DNA from 4 places in the Pseudoalteromonas sp. P1-8 genome. Region 3 is predicted to be linked to each of the others. Evidence: predicted binding sites of a transcription regulator. Region 3 holds the regulator's gene; each other region holds the start of a gene.

Region 1 (4,218 bases), on a different contig from region 3:
GCTTATCAGCAGCACCTTGTTCTTTAAGCTGATTCTCCATGTTAGTTAACATACCGCCAGGTACTTGGGCTAATAAGATACGACCATCAACACCTTTAAGGCTGCCTTCAAATGCAGCGTATTTCTTACGTACATCACGGAAATAAGCGGCAATTTCTTCTAACTCATTTAAATTAAGGCCGGTGTCACGCTCTGTGCCTTCAACAATTGAAACAATGGTTTCTGTTGCGCTATGACCATAGGTCATACTCATTGACGAAATAGCCGTATCAAGCATATCGATACCCGCATCGATTGCTTTTTGGTAAGTTGCAGTACTTAAACCTGTCGTCGCGTGACATTGCATTGCGATAGGAATAGATACAGTTTCTTTTAAGCCTTTGATCAACTGTTCGCAATCATATGGCTTTAATAAACCCGCCATATCTTTGATACAAATTGAATGACAACCAAGATCTTCTAGTTGTTTTGCAAGCTCAAGCCACATATCAAGCGTATGGACTGGGCTTACTGTGTACGAAATAGTACCTTGGGCATGAGCACCTACTTTAACTGCAGCTTTAATGGCAGTTTCAAGGTTACGTACATCGTTCATCGCATCGAAAATACGGAAAACATCAACACCGTTTTTGTGGGCACGCTCAACAAACTTTTCGACTACATCATCAGCATAATGACGGTAACCTAGAAGATTCTGTCCGCGTAGTAGCATTTGTTGCTTAGTGTTTGGCATTGCCGCTTTTAGCTCGCGAATACGTTGCCAAGGATCTTCACCTAAATAACGGATACACGAGTCAAACGTCGCACCACCCCATGATTCAATTGACCAGTAACCCGCATTATCGAGTTTTTCTGCCATGGGTAGCATATCGTCTAAGCGCATACGCGTTGCCAAAAGAGACTGGTGTGCGTCACGCAATACTAATTCGGTTAATTTTAATTTAGCCATGTTTAAGCTGCCCCGTTATTTTTGTTTATTTCGAAATTGAGCAATTGCAGCGCTGATTGCTGCAATATGTGCCTGTGGCACACCCTGTTGAGGTTGAATTTTTGCTGTACGCGTAGGTTCTGCAGTTGCAGGATCATCAAATCGACCCACTACCTTTGACATTAAAGTGACTGCTGAAATCAAAATAGTCAGAAAAACAAACACGCCTACCATGCCTGTCACCATCAAACTGGCCGCAGTGGTGAGTAATCCACCTATATCCATACGACTCCCCTCGCTTACTTAAAATAAAAAGTTATTTTTGTTAAATAATTATGCACCAATAATAACAAACAAAATTCATTTGTATAGCACCATTGTAAATTGGTAAAACCAATTAAATTTAAAATAACATGACGCACATATAATTAACACCCTACTATTAGCGCATTTAAAGCCCCGTTATAGATGATATAAATAGTCAATATAGCCAAATGTTATATGTTCAGCTATTAACCAATCATAGTAAAAAGCCTAAAAACCACGCACAACAAGGTGTTAGAGCTATTACCTTACAATAAAGTTAAATTGGTCTTACCAATAATCACAGAAATACTCTTTTTCTTCATTCAGCTCAATATGAAAAAATATCACTATGAATAAGTTACATGCTTACTCGTAAAAGTTACCAAATGATGAACCCTCTCAAGAACAACAAAAACACTCAACCCTTTGAAATATATAAAATAAAACTTATGGCACAGAACTCGCTTTAGTTGCATCGAACTTAAGAAAATTTAAATAGCCAAGGAGACCACTATGTTACGCTGGACAATTACTTTTTTAGTTATCGCGTTAATCGCAGCAGTGTTAGGTTTTGGCGGTATCGCAGGAGCCGCTGCAGGCATCGCTAAGATTATCTTTTTTATATTTTTAGTATTACTAGTTATTTCGCTGGTATCAGGAGCACTTAGAGGCAGTGTCCCTAAGTAGTTAAAAGCAGATAACCACTTACTTTATTTTAAATTTACAAGGAATTTCATTATGAAAAATTCAACTTTAAAAGCCGCTACTATCGCCCTATTTTCAGGTTTATTCATCATGGGTTGTGAAGACAACTCTGCTGAAGACGCAGGTGAGCGTATTGATGAAGCAATTACTGATACACAAAATGCAGTTGAAGATGCATGTGAAGAAGTAAAAGAAGGTGTTAACGCAGAAGAAACTAACTGCTAACAACACACCTTACTTAAGAAAAGCGGCCAAGTGCCGCTTTTTTGTGTATGCAAGTTAGCAAGTTAGCAAGTTAGCAAGTTAGCAAGTTAGCACAAGTTAGCAAGTTAGCAACTCTAGTCTGCCTGCTGCTTGTGTCAAGGAGCTTGCTAACTTTACTCTTTCCCCTAGAAACCCGTTAACTTGTTGGGTTTCGCTCCGCTCTACCCTACGTCACGTAGGTCGTCATTTATGGCGACACATGTTTTATCACTCATACTTGACGGGCTAAAGCCCGACCTACGACTTACACGTAGATTTAAGAAACATCGCGCGAAATAAATTTCACGCCTACGTGAGCCTCAAACTCGCTAACTTGTTGGGTTTTAATCTGATAGCTGACGGCTGAAAGCTGATGGCTCCTTTCTCTAGAAACTCGAAACTTTACTCTTTCCCCTAGAAACTCATTAATTTGTTGGGTTTCGCTCCGCTCTAACCAACCTACGATATTACTTACAACCCATTGTAAGAGGCTTGTTTGTCGTTACACTCGCTATATGCCACTGGCCGTCGATAAAACTCACCTTTGCGACATCACTTACAGCAAAGTCGCCAGGTACATTTAAACGCGTTAAGTTACTCGCTAGCTGCTGCTGACAATATGGGCCGGTATCGCCATGCATTACAAGTACAGGCTTATTGGTGTGCTTTGCGAAATCGCTGATGGCATCTCGGTATATTTTAAATGCATCACAATTAGAGCGTTGTGATTCACTGCAAGCAGGTTTACTGGTCGGGTGGTAAATATCAGCCTGAAAACCAAATACATAGGCCTTAGCGTCTTGCTGAACAAGCGCTTGTTTTAACCAAGTTAAGTTGTACTTATCACGCTTGTCGGCGGCATCTAGTGCAGCGTTTTTATCACTTTTTAAAATTTGTGAGCGACCATTAAAAGTGCCCGGTATATGTAAGGTACGAAACTCAATACCATCAAACTGCCAGCGAGCATTTTCTAGCATTTCAGCTTGGGTTGCATAAACCTGAAGTTGCTGTACTTTTTTTGTATAAGCATCGTCGAACATCAAGCCTTTAACAAAGCTTAGCCGTTCAAGCTCATCAAAACGCACCGATAGCTTTTCTCGGTCGCAATCGGTCCATTCATTATCACCCGGGGTATAAATAAAAGGCTGTGTGGTCAACGACGTTAATAACGCTTTATTACTTTGCAAAAGTTTATTCGTGCAAGCAAGCGCTCCCGATTTCATGTCACCAAGATGCATTAAAAAGCCATGAGGTGTTGCTGCGATTGCCTTGGTAATTTTTCCGTCTTTGGCGAGATTGATTTCATCAATCGGGGTGTATGGCATATCGCCCATAACTAAAAAAGTATTTGTGGTCATTGCAAGTGCTAATGACATTGAACTAACAAACATACAACTTACACCTTTAAAATACGCATACCTTAAGCTCTCACAATGACAACTAAATGAAAACCAACTACGGAAGATTTTTTCTATCAATGTTAAACTGCCGCCAGCAAATTAAGTGAGCCCACAAATGACTTTAAGTACAACTTACAAATTAGATAAACCGTATTATTACGAATGCTTTGATGAGTCTTTACCTTATTCATCACAAGCTAAGCCTAAATACCCGCTATTGGTATTATTAATAACCTTAGGCTTATTAGCTTTTTATCAATTAGATAATCATTATTTAGGCAGCTTTATGATTATGCTTGCCGTGGTTGAGTGCTTATCGTTTTACTACAAACGCCCATGGTGGGTCGCAAGACAAATGATGAGTCGTGCATCGGGTAGCGAAGTGACTGTCGTATTTAATGATGAAGGCGTTAAAGCCGAAAACCCGCATAAAAGCTACCAATTAAGCTGGCAACAAATTAGTGAGATTATTGAAACTGAGCGAGGTTATATTTTAAAGGCTCAGCGCGGTATGCAATATATTTCTAAACAAGCGCTAAATGATGAAATGACAGCAGAACTAAATAAAAGAGCCACTCAGTGAGTGGCTCTTAAAAATATCTGTCGCTGATTAAACGTTGCCCGGATTTGGGTTAG
Region 2 (4,218 bases), on a different contig from region 3:
GGTTTTTCGATACCACGTAATTCGTAATCGATACCAGACTCAACACAACGCTCGGCAAGTGCTGGAGTTGCTAAGATCACATCAATACGCAGACCGCGGTTGTCATCAAAACCTTTTGAGCGGTAATCAAACCACGAGTATTGCTCGGTTTTTTCTGGGTAAAGTTCACGGAAGGTATCTTTAAAGCCCCAGTTTAATAAAGTGCTTAACCATTCACGCTCTTCAGGTTGGAACGAACACTTACCTGTTTTTAACCAGCGCTTACGGTTTGGTTCACCAATACCAATGTCGAGATCGGTCGGTGAAATATTAATGTCGCCCATCACAATAACATCTTGCTCTGGCGTGTGGTTATCTTCTAAGTGAGTCATTAAATCTTTATAGAATTGACGCTTATAAGGGAATTTGGTTTCGTGAGCAATATTATCCCCTTGCGGGAAGTAGCCATTCATCACCGTTAGGTCACGACCATTTTCTTGTGTCACGGTAACACTGATCATACGACGCTGTGATTCGTCGGTATCGGTTGCAAAGCCTTTAACTACTGATTTCGGCTCTTGTTTACATAACATAGCCACGCCGTAATGCGCTTTTTGACCGTGAAAATAAACGTGATAACCCATTTTTTGCACATCTTCGAGAGGGAAGGCCTCATCATGTACTTTGATTTCTTGTAAGCCAATAATATCTGGTTGATGTTTATCAATTACGGCTTGCAATTGGTGTAAACGAGCGCGCAGGCCGTTAATGTTAAATGAGATTACCTTCATGGTGCACCTATTATTTTTGTTTCAGTGTTTAGCGCAATTCTATCATCAAACTAGGGCTTATTCATGAGCTAATTACGAAAATCAAATTGGGTAAATGTTGATCAATTGCTGCTTAATTTAAAAACATTGTTAACTCACTATTAATTATTAAATTAAATAAATAATTCAGTTGATCTGCTGATTTTTGTTTATATAATGCGCGCAAACCATCCGTTCATATTATGTACTATTTAAAGGTAAACCATGAAAAAACAATTAGTGATGCTTTCTCTTGCATGTATCTCATTTGGCTCATTAGCAAGCAACCCGCACTACTTTTCAGCTGATAACCGTATTGAATCAAAGTTATGTAGCTTAAGTGCGAACGAAGGGTTTACCGCTGCACGTAAAGAAGCAGCAAAGCATGGCATTTCAATGTCACGTTTTTCAAAAAGCATTTTATGTAACGGCACTGACATCCGTGAAATTGCTAAAAAAGCACAATCACAAGAAGCAGCAAAAGCAGCTGTTGAAGTGTTTGCTAAAAATGAGCAAAAAGAAACTCAACTTTGCATCACTGCACTTAAAAAAGGTTTAACACCTGTGCGTGAAAAAATTGGTAACTTAAATACGTTAAAATGTAATGGCGAAGCAGTAACAGACTTCGTTAAGCGTTACCAAAACGCAGCTATCTAATAGCGGCATTTTTGTTATTTGTAAAAAGCGCTCTTCGGAGCGCTTTTTTTATGAAAAAATTACAGTACCCTATGAAAAGCTTGCTAAATCATAGGCTTAACCCCAACTTAACCAGGCTGTAAGTGCTTGATTTTAGCCAATAAGGCATTTTGGCATTCAATTTGTAACAGTCGAAGTGAATCTAATCGACTACAAGGAAATGTCTTATGAACAAGTTAACTTTAGCATCAACAATTTTAGCAGCTTTAAGCCTTTCAGCATGTTCTGCAAGTAACTCGTTAGCAAAAATCGACAGCGATTTTGGCAGCCTAGATAATGACAATGACGGTTATATCTCTAAGGTAGAAGCTGACGATGATGCAATTTGGGATCATTTTTCAAATATCGATACCAATATGGATGAGCAAATCAGCCGTACTGAATTTAATGCATACATGCAATTAAATACGGGCAAGGTAGCAACTGATAGTGAGGTATCTGAATCAGCATTTAAAGCTGAAATCGCTAAATTTGACCCAATCGAAAATGACTTTAAATCGTTAGATAACGACAAAAATGGTTATGTTTCTATTGAAGAAGCCGATGACGACGATATCGCAAATCACTTTGGCTATATGGATAGCAACAAAGATAAGCGTGTAAGCCGCACTGAGTTTGTTAATTACATTAGCAAATATGGTAGCGACGTTGCCGAAGATGATGCCCTTGAAATGGTTAAAAATAGCTAATTTCAACATTCATTCATAAATATCCCCCAAAGCCAGTGTTTTACGCTGGCTTTTTTACAATAATTTTTCCAACCTTGGCCGACTTCTGTCATAATAGAGCGTTAGTGATTTAAAATGACCTTTAGTAGCGATGGCCACAAAACGTATCAGTGATGAACAGTTAGTCGAAATCATAGAAGCCGCGATTTTTGTTGCTGGAAAACCTGTGTCTAAACGTCATTTAAAAGAGACAGTATTAGCTGATTTAAGCGTTTCTATGCCGCGCATTAATAATGCAATTGAACAAATTCAAACGCATTATCAAACCCGAGGCATTAAGCTTGTTGCAGTAGGCAGCGGTTACAGGTTTCAAGCCTGCGCTAGTTTAGCGCCTTGGCTGGCAAACTTATGGCAAGAGCGCGCACCTAAATACTCACGAGCACTACTAGAAACTTTATCCTTGATTGCCTATAGACAACCCATTACCCGTGGTGAAATTGAACAAGTGCGGGGGGTCGCTGTTGGCTCAGGAATAATTAAAACCTTATTAGAAAGAGAGTGGGTTAGAGTTGTTGGCCACAAAGAGGTGCCAGGGCGCCCAGCGTTATATGCCACAACATCCGCTTTCTTAGATTATTTTTCATTAGCTGGTTTAGATGAATTACCGCCGTTACCTGAACTTCAGGAGAGTAAAATCAACCAGTTATTGAGCGATCCTTCTGTGAGAGAACTATCTGAATGAGTAATGTAGAAACTGAAAAGTTACAAAAAGTATTAGCCCGTGCTGGCGTGGGTTCACGTCGTGAAATGGAAAAATACATCGATGCTAATCGTGTGAGCGTGAATGGTAAAGTGGCACGTTTAGGCGACCGTGTTGAAGCAACCGATGTAATTCGAGTTGACGGTCACGTAGTGAAAATCGAAGACAAAGCCGACCGTATTTGTCGTGTACTTATGTATAACAAGCCAGAAGGCGAGTTATGTACACGTAAAGACCCTGAAGGTCGTCGTACGGTATTTGATCGTCTACCACGTGTTGATGGCGAACGTTGGATTGCAGTTGGCCGACTAGATATTAATACCGCTGGTTTAATGCTGTTTACTAACGATGGTGAACTTGCTAACCGTTTAATGCACCCAAGCTACGAAGTAGAGCGTGAGTACTCAGCTCGCGTGTTTGGTGAAGTGACTAACGAAACGCTACGCACTTTAACAAAAGGCGTTGAGCTTGAGGATGGTCCTGCAAAATTCTTAAACATCAAACCTATGGGTGGTGAAGGTATCAACCGTTGGTTCAATGTCACTTTAACAGAAGGTCGTAACCGCGAAGTACGTCGTTTATGGCAATCACAAGATGTTGAAGTATCGCGTCTTATCCGTATTCGTTACGGTAAGTTAGAGCTTGATAAGCGCTTGCCACAAGGTGGTTGGGCTGAGCTTGATTTAGACACGGTTAACTATTTACGTAAAACAGTACAACTAGGCCGCGAAACGCAAACTAAGCTGTCGGTTATTCCTGAAAAGCGTAAAGACAAGCGCGCTAAAATTAACCAAATCCGTAAGGCGGTTAAAAAGCACAATCAACGCGCTAAACAAACTAAGCGTCGTTAAAAACTATTTTCAAACTTGTTTGCAAGTAGAACACTTCACACTTGCAAACAGGCATAAAAAAAAGCAGCGATATCGCTGCTTTTTTTGTTTCACAACGCTAATTAAGCATTTTCAACAGCTGTACGTGGGTCAACATATTCCATGTTGAAAGCTTCAGCTACTTCTTTATAAGTAACTTTACCTTTGATCACGTTTAAGCCTTTTAAGAAGTTTGCATCGTCAAGAAGCGCTTTCTTGTAGCCTTTGTTAGCAAGGTTGATGATGAATGGTAATGTGGCGTTGTTAAGTGCAAACGTAGAAGTACGTGGAACAGCACCTGGCATGTTAGCAACACAGTAGTGAACAACGTCATCAACGATGTAAGTAGGATCAGCGTGAGTAGTTGCTTTAGAAGTTGCGATACAACCACCTTGGTCGATTGCAACGTCAACGATTGCAGAACCAGGCTTCATTGC
Region 3 (4,218 bases):
ACGGCGGTGACACCGAGGGTACAGTAGAGTTAATTATTGCCACAGGTAAGCCTGCTTACTTCGAAGAAAAGCAAACTGATGGCACCGTGATGAGCGCCAGCGCCGAAGAAGTTCGTTATGATGTTGCAAAACGCTTCTTAACCTTAAATGGTGAAGCTGAAGTTACTCAAGCAGGTCAAAAAGTAACAGCAAAAAGCATTACCTATGATATGGCACAGCAGCTGATCAGTGCTGAAAAAGACGAAAACTCAACAGATCGTGTACACACTATTTTAGTGCCTGTTGAAAATAAAAAAGATAATAAAGGCCAACCATGAGCACATTAAAAGCAGAGCTTTTAGCTAAAAGCTACAAAGGCCGCCAAGTGGTTAAAAATGTCGGCCTTGAAGTTGAAGCGGGCAGCATTGTTGGCTTGCTTGGCCCAAATGGTGCAGGTAAAACCACCACCTTCTATATGATTGTAGGCCTAGTCCCAAGCGACAAAGGTAAAATCAGCATTGATGATAACGATATTACCCTTTTGCCAATGCACAATCGTGCCCGCTTAGGTATCGGCTATCTGCCACAAGAATCGTCAATTTTTCGAAAGTTAACGGTTTACCAAAACTTGATGGCTATTTTAGAAACCCGTAAAGATCTAAACAAAGCAGGTCGCGAAGAAACACTTAATAGCTTACTCGATGAATTTAGTATTCAACACATTCGTGACAGCCAAGGTATGGCGCTGTCAGGTGGTGAGCGACGCCGTGTAGAAATTGCTCGCGCATTAGCCGCTAATCCTAAATTTATCCTTTTAGATGAGCCTTTTGCTGGTGTTGATCCAATTTCAGTGTTAGATATAAAGAAAATTATTGAGCACCTAAAAAATCGTGGTATCGGTGTACTAATTACTGACCATAATGTTCGAGAAACCCTTGATGTTTGTGAAAAAGCCTACATTGTTTCTCATGGGGAGCTAATTGCATCAGGCACACCTGAGCACGTATTAGCAGACCAAACTGTACGCGATGTATATCTAGGCGAGCAATTCAGGCTGTAACCATTACGCCAGCGACTAGAGCATCTGCTAGACTTATAACAATGACAATAAATCGATAACTGTGTTTTTACAGTTATCGATAACTTTAAAAGGATTGTTAGGGATACATGAGGCAATCATTACAGCTGCGCATGGGCCAGCAACTTACAATGACTCCACAACTGCAACAAGCGATTCGTTTGTTGCAGCTCAGTACATTGGATCTCCAGCAAGAAATTCAAGAAGCGCTTGATAGTAATCCCCTACTTGAAGTGGAAGAAGCGGATTACAATGAAGAAAGCACCGGCAAGAATGAGCAAAAAGCGGAGTCTGACGATGTGCAAGTCAGCGCGTCTGCCGAAGAAGCACCTAGCGAGTACGAGCAAGAAAGTAGTGATGCTCTCAATAAAGACACCGTAAGCGATGACTTAGCCATGGATGTTACTTGGGATGAGTACATGAGTGCCGCCCCTTCAACATCGTCAGGGCCAATGCCTGAAGATGAATCTATCTATCAAGGTGCATCAACCGAAACCCTTCACGAATACCTAATGTGGCAATTACAGCTCACGCCATTTAGCCCTACTGATGAAGCGATTGCTGTGGCAATTGTAGAAGCTATCGATGATTCAGGTATTTTAACGGTAAGCTGTGAAGATATAGTCGAAAGCTTTAATCAAAATAACGATGAAGAAGAAATCGAACTTGATGAAGTCGAAGCGGTCTTAAAAAGAATTCAGTTATTTGATCCTGTGGGTATTGGCGCGCGCAGTTTACAAGAATGTCTGTGCATTCAGCTACGCCAATTCGATGCCGATACGCCATATTTAGCTGAAACTAAAATGGTTTTATCTGAGCATATCGAATTATTAGCGAGTCGCGACTATCGAACTTTGATGAAAAAGACTAAGCTTAAAGAAAACGAGCTTAAAGAAGTTATGACGCTCATCCACAGCTTAAACCCTAAGCCTGCGGATAGCATAGTACGCGAAGAGTCTGAGTACGTCATACCTGATGTATCAGTGAAAAAAGTAAAAGGTCGCTGGGTAGTCGAGTTAAACCCAGATTGTATGCCAAAGATTAGAGTGAACAGCCAATATGCAGCTATGTCTCGCTCAGTTAAATCAAGTAGCGACAGCCAATTTATTCGTTCTCACTTACAAGAAGCAAAGTGGTTTATTAAGAGCTTAGAAAGCCGTAACGATACGCTATTAAAGGTGACCAACTGTATCGTTCAACAACAACAAGCTTTCTTTGAACATGGCCCTGAAGCAATGAAGCCGATGGTGCTAAATGATGTTGCTGAAATGGTCGAAATGCATGAATCGACGATTTCACGGGTAACAACGCAAAAATATATGCATACCCCACGGGGTATTTTTGAGTTGAAATATTTCTTCTCAAGCCATGTCAGCACCGAAAATGGTGGTGAGTGTTCTTCTACAGCAATACGCGCTTTAATCAAGAAGTTAGTCGCTGCAGAAAACTCAGCTAAACCATTGAGTGATAGCAAAATTGCAGATATATTGGCTGAGCAAGGAATTAAAGTAGCTAGACGTACAATTGCAAAATATCGTGAGTCTCTAGCAATACCTCCGTCTAATCAGCGTAAGAGTCTGATTTAGACGTTTTACATAGAAGGAAAAATGCTTATGCAACTAAATTTAACTGGTCGTCATGTAGAAATCACAGATTCATTAAGAGACTATGTAAACACCAAGTTTGCGAAACTAGAAAGGCATTTTGACCATATTAATAATGTTCATGTCATTCTAGATGTAGAAAAATTAAGCCAAAAAGCAGAAGCAACTTTACATGTAAACGGAGGCGAATTATTCGCTTCTACAGAACATCAAGATATGTACGCAGCCATTGACTCACTGATCGATAAACTTGATCGCCAAGTCATTAAACACAAAGAGAAATTAGCTCGACATTAAATTATGAAACTAAGTTCACTTACTAACCAGGACTGCAGCAAAGCTGCGGTCCTTTTTAATAGCAAAAAAAGAATTCTTGAATATATCAGCGAACTGGCCCACCAGCAGCTTCCTCATTTATCGCAACAAGATATCCTAGATGCTTTACTCAACCGAGAAAAACTAGGTAGCACCGGCATTGGCCGAGGTATTGCTATTCCACATGGCCGAATGAGCGGCGCAGATGAGCCTCATGCATTTGTGATAGTGAGTGAATCCCCTATTAATTTTGATGCAATTGATAATCGTCCAGTTGATATTTTTGTGGCACTCATCGTACCAGATGGTGACTGTCAGCTTCACCTAAAGACCTTATCAACAATTGCTGATAGACTTAAAGATAAAGAATTTTGTAAACAGCTGCGTAGTGCTACTACCGATCAGCAACTGTTTCAGGTCATATCAGCAGAGGCATAAATGGAATTAATAATTATCAGCGGTCGCTCAGGCTCAGGTAAATCGGTCGCTTTACGAGTACTTGAAGACTTAGGCTATTATTGCGTTGATAATATTCCGGTTAATTTACTGCCTTCGCTCGTACGTAGTGTGTCTGATAACTACGATAAAATAGCGGTCAGTATCGACGTACGTAACTTACCGAAAGAGCAGCAAGAATTTAATGATATTCTTGAGTACCTGCCAGGTTTCGCAAACCCAACACTATTCTATTTAGACAGTGATGACCAAACTCTGATCAAGCGCTTTTCAGAAACACGCCGCTTGCATCCACTATCTATTGATTCTTTGCCGCTTGATCTGGCCATTAAACAAGAAAAAATCCTGCTTGATGTGTTGATCACTCGCGCTGACTTTATGATTGATACCACTGATCTGAGTGTTCATCAGTTAGCAGAATCAATTCGCGAAAAGATTTTAGGTAAAAAAGATAAAAAGCTAATTATTACTTTTATGTCGTTTGGCTTTAAGCATGGTATTCCAAAAGAAGCTGACTACGTTTTTGATGCACGCTTTTTACCTAACCCACACTGGGAACCTGATTTAAAGCCACTAACTGGCCTTGATCAACCAGTAAAAGATTACCTAGCTAGCCACAGCATAGTGCAAAAGTTCACTTGGCAAATACAAACCTTTGTGCAAACTTGGTTGCCACATTTAGAGCGTAATAACCGCAGTTACCTGACCATTGCTATTGGTTGCACCGGCGGCCAGCATCGCTCTGTTTACTTAGCGCAAACAATTGGTGAGAGCTTTGCCAAAAGC
Region 4 (4,218 bases), on a different contig from region 3:
CCAGAAATGAACGTACCAGACGATGCACAATCAATTACTGTTTCGCAAGACGGTGAAGTGTCGGTACGTATTTCAGGGCAAGCAGAGAACGTGGTCATTGGTCAGCTAACAATTAGTGACTTTATTAATCCATCGGGTCTTGAACCTATGGGGCAAAACTTGTACACAGAAACTGCTGTGAGTGGCGCACCTGTGCAAGGGAACCCAGGTATCGATGGTTTAGGTACTGTGGTTCAAGGTTCACTAGAAACGTCTAATGTGAATGTAACAGAAGAACTCGTTAACTTGATCGAAACGCAACGAATTTATGAAATGAATTCAAAAGTGATTTCAGCGGTTGATGAAATGCTTAGTTACATCAATCAACAGCTTTAATGGGTAGGAGGCAGCATGCGTAACATTATCTTAGTCACATCGGCAGCATTAATGCTGGGTGGTTGTATGACAACGCAAAATCATCATGTGGTTCAGGATGACCCTTACTATGCGCCTATGTATCCGGAGCCAACAACAGAGCCAATGGTACCAACGGGTTCGTTGTTTGATAGTTATTCAGCAGATGACTTGTACTCAGATAAAAAGGCATTGCGCGCGGGTGATATCATCACTGTTAAATTGCAAGAATCAACGCAAGCCACCAAAGCGGCAAAAACCGAAACCGACAAAGAAACGGACGCTAGTTTAGACCCTGTTATTGGGCTTGGCGGTAATCCAGTTAACATTGGCGGTGATAGCATTCAGTTTGGTATTGGTTCTGGGGCATCGTTTAAAGGTGATTCAAAGTCTAACCAATCAAATAGCTTATTTGGTGATATATCTGTCAATGTGATGCGTGTTCTACCGAACGGAAATTTGGTTATTCGCGGTGAAAAATGGCTCACTTTGAACACCGGTGAAGAATTTATTCGCCTTGAAGGTTTAGTTCGTCCTGAAGATGTTCAAGCAGATAACACGGTCACATCAAACCGTATTGCTAATGCGCGAATTCAATACTCAGGTAAAGGGCAAATTCAAGAAACGCAAAGTGCAGGTTGGCTGTCTCGTTTCTTTAGTAGTTCGCTTTTCCCATTTTAGAGGAATAAAGTCATGAATGGGTTTAAATACATCATCGCTCTTTGCTTAATTAGCCTGCAGTTTTCTGCACAGGCTGAGCGAGTCAAAGATGTATCTATGGTTGAGGGCGTGCGCGCAAACCAATTAGTGGGTTATGGTTTGGTTGTCGGTTTGCCCGGCACAGGTGAACAAAGCCGATTTACTCAACAAAGCTTTAAAGCTATGCTGAATGGTTTTGGTATTACCTTACCTGATAGCTTAAAACCTAAGATTAAAAATGTTGCCGCTGTGGCTGTACATGCAGAGTTACCGGCATTCAGAAAACCCGGTCAAACCATTGATATTACGGTTTCATCTATTGGTAGTGCGGGTAGTTTACGTGGCGGTACTTTATTACAAACCTTCCTAAAAGGGGTTGATGGCAATACCTATGCGATTGCACAAGGCAGCTTAGTCGTTGGTGGTCTAGGTGCTGAAGGGGCAGACGGTAGCCGTGTAATTATTAACACACCCACAGTGGGTCGTATTCCAAACGGTGCCATTGTAGAACGTGCTATTAAGAGCCCGTTTATGCAAGGTGACTACATTACCTTTAATTTAAATCGTCCTGATTTCACAACGGCTAAACGCTTAGAGCAAACGATTAATGATTTAGTGGGTCCTGACAGCGCTCAGGCAATCGATGCAGCTTCAGTACGAGTGTTAGCACCGCGTGATGCTTCTCAACGTGTTGCTTATTTGTCGACACTTGAAAACTTAGAGTTTAAGCCAGCAGACACAGCAGCAAAAATTATTGTGAACTCTCGCACAGGCACAATAGTGATTGGCAAAAACGTGAAGCTACAGCCAGCGGCGATTACACATGGTGGTTTAACGGTCACCATTGCTGAGCAGCAAAATGTGTCACAGCCAAATGCTTTAAGTGATGGTGAAACTACCGTTACCAATCAAAGTATTATTGATGTGAACGAAGATGATTCACGTGCTTTTGTATTTAACCCGGGTGTTAATCTTGATGATCTCGTGCGTGCAATCAATGAAGTTGGGGCCGCACCGGGTGATTTAATGGCAATCCTTGAAGCTTTAAAAGAAGCGGGGGCGATAAACGGGCAACTGGTTATCATTTAAATTAAAACGCGCTTTCGAGCGCGTTTTTTGTTTTAGTATTTCTTAAATCATTTAGCACACAAACATCAGCCAAAATCTTGGCTCTGAAGTTACTCCATTCCTGTATCAGTTATTAGCCATTCATTTATAAAGTTTTTTATTGGCGCAATTTTTGCATTTTAATTTTCATTATTAACTATTGTGTCAAAAAGCTGATGGATACAAATCATCTCGACAAGCAAAACTTTTTTGATTTAGGCAACTTAGACTCATTACGTCAAAATGCCTTAAAAAGTGATGCCTCTAGCGATGCGTCAAAAGAGGCGCTGAAAAAAGCGGCGGCACAATTTGAATCTATCTTCACTCAGATGCTACTTAAAAGCATGCGCAAAGCAAATGAAGCGTTTGAAGATAAAGACAGCCCATTTAATTCAAGCGGCGTTAAATTTTTTGAAGAGATGCATGACCAACAAATGTCGGTTGAGCTTTCATCAAATGGTTCGCTCGGCCTAGCTGACTTGATTGTTCAGCAGCTCTCGCCAGACGGTAAAGAGTTTACACCAGGTTCTGTACTAAGAACGACGGCTGACTTTGATAGTGATAAACGCGCAAGCGGTGTCCTTAATAGCACTACTGAGGCTAAGGCTAAACCACAAGCTGTCGAGGATACATCAGCGAACGAGCAATCAGAAAACCGCTTTGAAGATGCTGAGTCTTTCATTAGCTCTGTTTGGGAGCACGCTAAAAATGCGGCTGAAAAAATTGGCTTAAACCCAGCTGTGATGGTTGCTCAAGCAGCACTTGAAACGGGCTGGGGTAAACACATCATCAGTAAAGCTGATGGCACAAGTAGTAACAACTTATTCAATATTAAATCGGATAGGAGCTGGCAAGGTGATAAAGCAAGCAAAGTCACGCTTGAGTTTGAACAAGGTGTGCCAGTTAAAAAGCAAGCAAGTTTTCGCTCTTATCAATCGATTAAAGACAGTGTGAACGACTTTGTGGATTTTTTAAATGAAAACCCACGTTATCAAGAAGCACTTAATAATACCGCAGAGCCTGCAGCCTTTTTAGATTCGTTACAAAAAGCAGGCTATGCAACTGATCCAAATTATGCCGATAAAATTAAGCAGGTATTGAAGCGCGTTGAGCTTCAAAGCGTCGCTGCTTCATTGGTACGTTAAGGAGTAGACCCTCATGTCATTTAGCTTATATGACATAGCAAATGCCGGTGTAAGAGCTAACTCTGAGCTTTTACAAACCACCAGTAAAAACATCGCCAACGTTAATACCGAGGGCTATGTGCGTGAGCGTACTGAGTTCACAACCATGATCGATAACCAAGTCGGCCGTGGTGAAACGTATCGCTTACTAAATGAATTTGCACAAAAGCAATTAAATAGAGATACCTCTAATAAAGCGTTTTTTGATCAGTTTGTAACTGAAGCAAGCCGTGTAGATAGCTTGTTTTCAGAAGAGTCAAACAGCTTATCAACGAGCGTAAATTCGTTTTTTAACAATGTACAAGAAAGCTTAAATCAACCGTCATCAACAGTAGCTCGTTCACTGGTCATGACGGATGCACAAAATTTGATTGATCAAATGGACAGGTTATCGAGCATTGTGGTTGACCAAAAAGCAGTAGTAAATGAGCAGCTAGAAATCTTTTCAGATGAAGCAAATAACCTGATCCAAAATATCAGTGATTTAAATACCAAGATTGCTTCGGTTCATGGTACTGATCGTGAGTCAGTATCAAGTGGTTTATATAATGAACGTGATAAAGCAATTCGTGATCTATCTGAGCTGATTGATATTGAAACACTCGATGGTAATAACGGCGAGAAACAAGTGTATTTAGGCTCTGGTCAAGCACTTGTCATGCAAAGTGGCACATTTAACCTGTTTTCATTCAGTGGCGATCCTGATCCGAACTTTAAAGAATTAAAACTTGATATAAACGGTGGCAAAGCCGTGCCGCTTGAAGTTGATGTGAGTAAATTGAAAGGCAAAATTGGTGGCTTACTGGCATTTCGTGACGATATTTTAGTTCCAGCG

Evidence for each region. Region 3 encodes sigma-54, which starts transcription at its own class of promoters, with help from an activator protein. Its sites were predicted from a motif close to GTTGGCACGNNNNTNGNNT; they were not measured.
Region 1: a site for sigma-54 is predicted at 1,683-1,701, ahead of AN213_RS20045 (DUF1328 domain-containing protein). Genes of this name have one in related genera too.
Region 2: a site for sigma-54 is predicted at 1,594-1,612, ahead of AN213_RS11820 (EF-hand domain-containing protein). Genes of this name have one in related genera too.
Region 4: a site for sigma-54 is predicted at 2,320-2,338, ahead of flgJ (flagellar assembly peptidoglycan hydrolase FlgJ). Genes of this name have one in related genera too.

The regions. Positions count from the first base shown of each region.
Region 1 covers NZ_LJSO01000004.1:83,618-87,835, forward strand. The annotation lists gene oadA (sodium-extruding oxaloacetate decarboxylase subunit alpha) at 1-949, opposite strand, end outside; gene AN213_RS07290 (OadG family protein) at 965-1,213, opposite strand; gene AN213_RS20045 (DUF1328 domain-containing protein) at 1,748-1,921, shown strand; gene AN213_RS07295 (hypothetical protein) at 1,973-2,164, shown strand; gene AN213_RS07300 (hypothetical protein) at 2,650-3,573, opposite strand; gene AN213_RS07305 (YcxB family protein) at 3,698-4,165, shown strand; gene csrA (carbon storage regulator CsrA) at 4,193-4,218, opposite strand, start outside.
Region 2 covers NZ_LJSO01000007.1:169,373-173,590, reverse strand. The annotation lists gene xthA (exodeoxyribonuclease III) at 1-770, opposite strand, end outside; gene AN213_RS11825 (hypothetical protein) at 1,014-1,445, shown strand; gene AN213_RS11820 (EF-hand domain-containing protein) at 1,652-2,173, shown strand; gene scpB (SMC-Scp complex subunit ScpB) at 2,304-2,894, shown strand; gene rluB (23S rRNA pseudouridine(2605) synthase RluB) at 2,891-3,763, shown strand; gene ald (alanine dehydrogenase) at 3,865-4,218, opposite strand, start outside.
Region 3 covers NZ_LJSO01000014.1:44,948-49,165, reverse strand. The annotation lists gene lptA (lipopolysaccharide transport periplasmic protein LptA) at 1-317, shown strand, start outside; gene lptB (LPS export ABC transporter ATP-binding protein) at 314-1,039, shown strand; gene AN213_RS16650 (RNA polymerase factor sigma-54) at 1,147-2,643, shown strand; gene hpf (ribosome hibernation promoting factor) at 2,671-2,958, shown strand; gene ptsN (PTS IIA-like nitrogen regulatory protein PtsN) at 2,962-3,414, shown strand; gene rapZ (RNase adapter RapZ) at 3,415-4,218, shown strand, end outside.
Region 4 covers NZ_LJSO01000003.1:163,659-167,876, forward strand. The annotation lists gene flgG (flagellar basal-body rod protein FlgG) at 1-375, shown strand, start outside; gene flgH (flagellar basal body L-ring protein FlgH) at 391-1,074, shown strand; gene AN213_RS06120 (flagellar basal body P-ring protein FlgI) at 1,087-2,181, shown strand; gene flgJ (flagellar assembly peptidoglycan hydrolase FlgJ) at 2,376-3,344, shown strand; gene flgK (flagellar hook-associated protein FlgK) at 3,358-4,218, shown strand, end outside.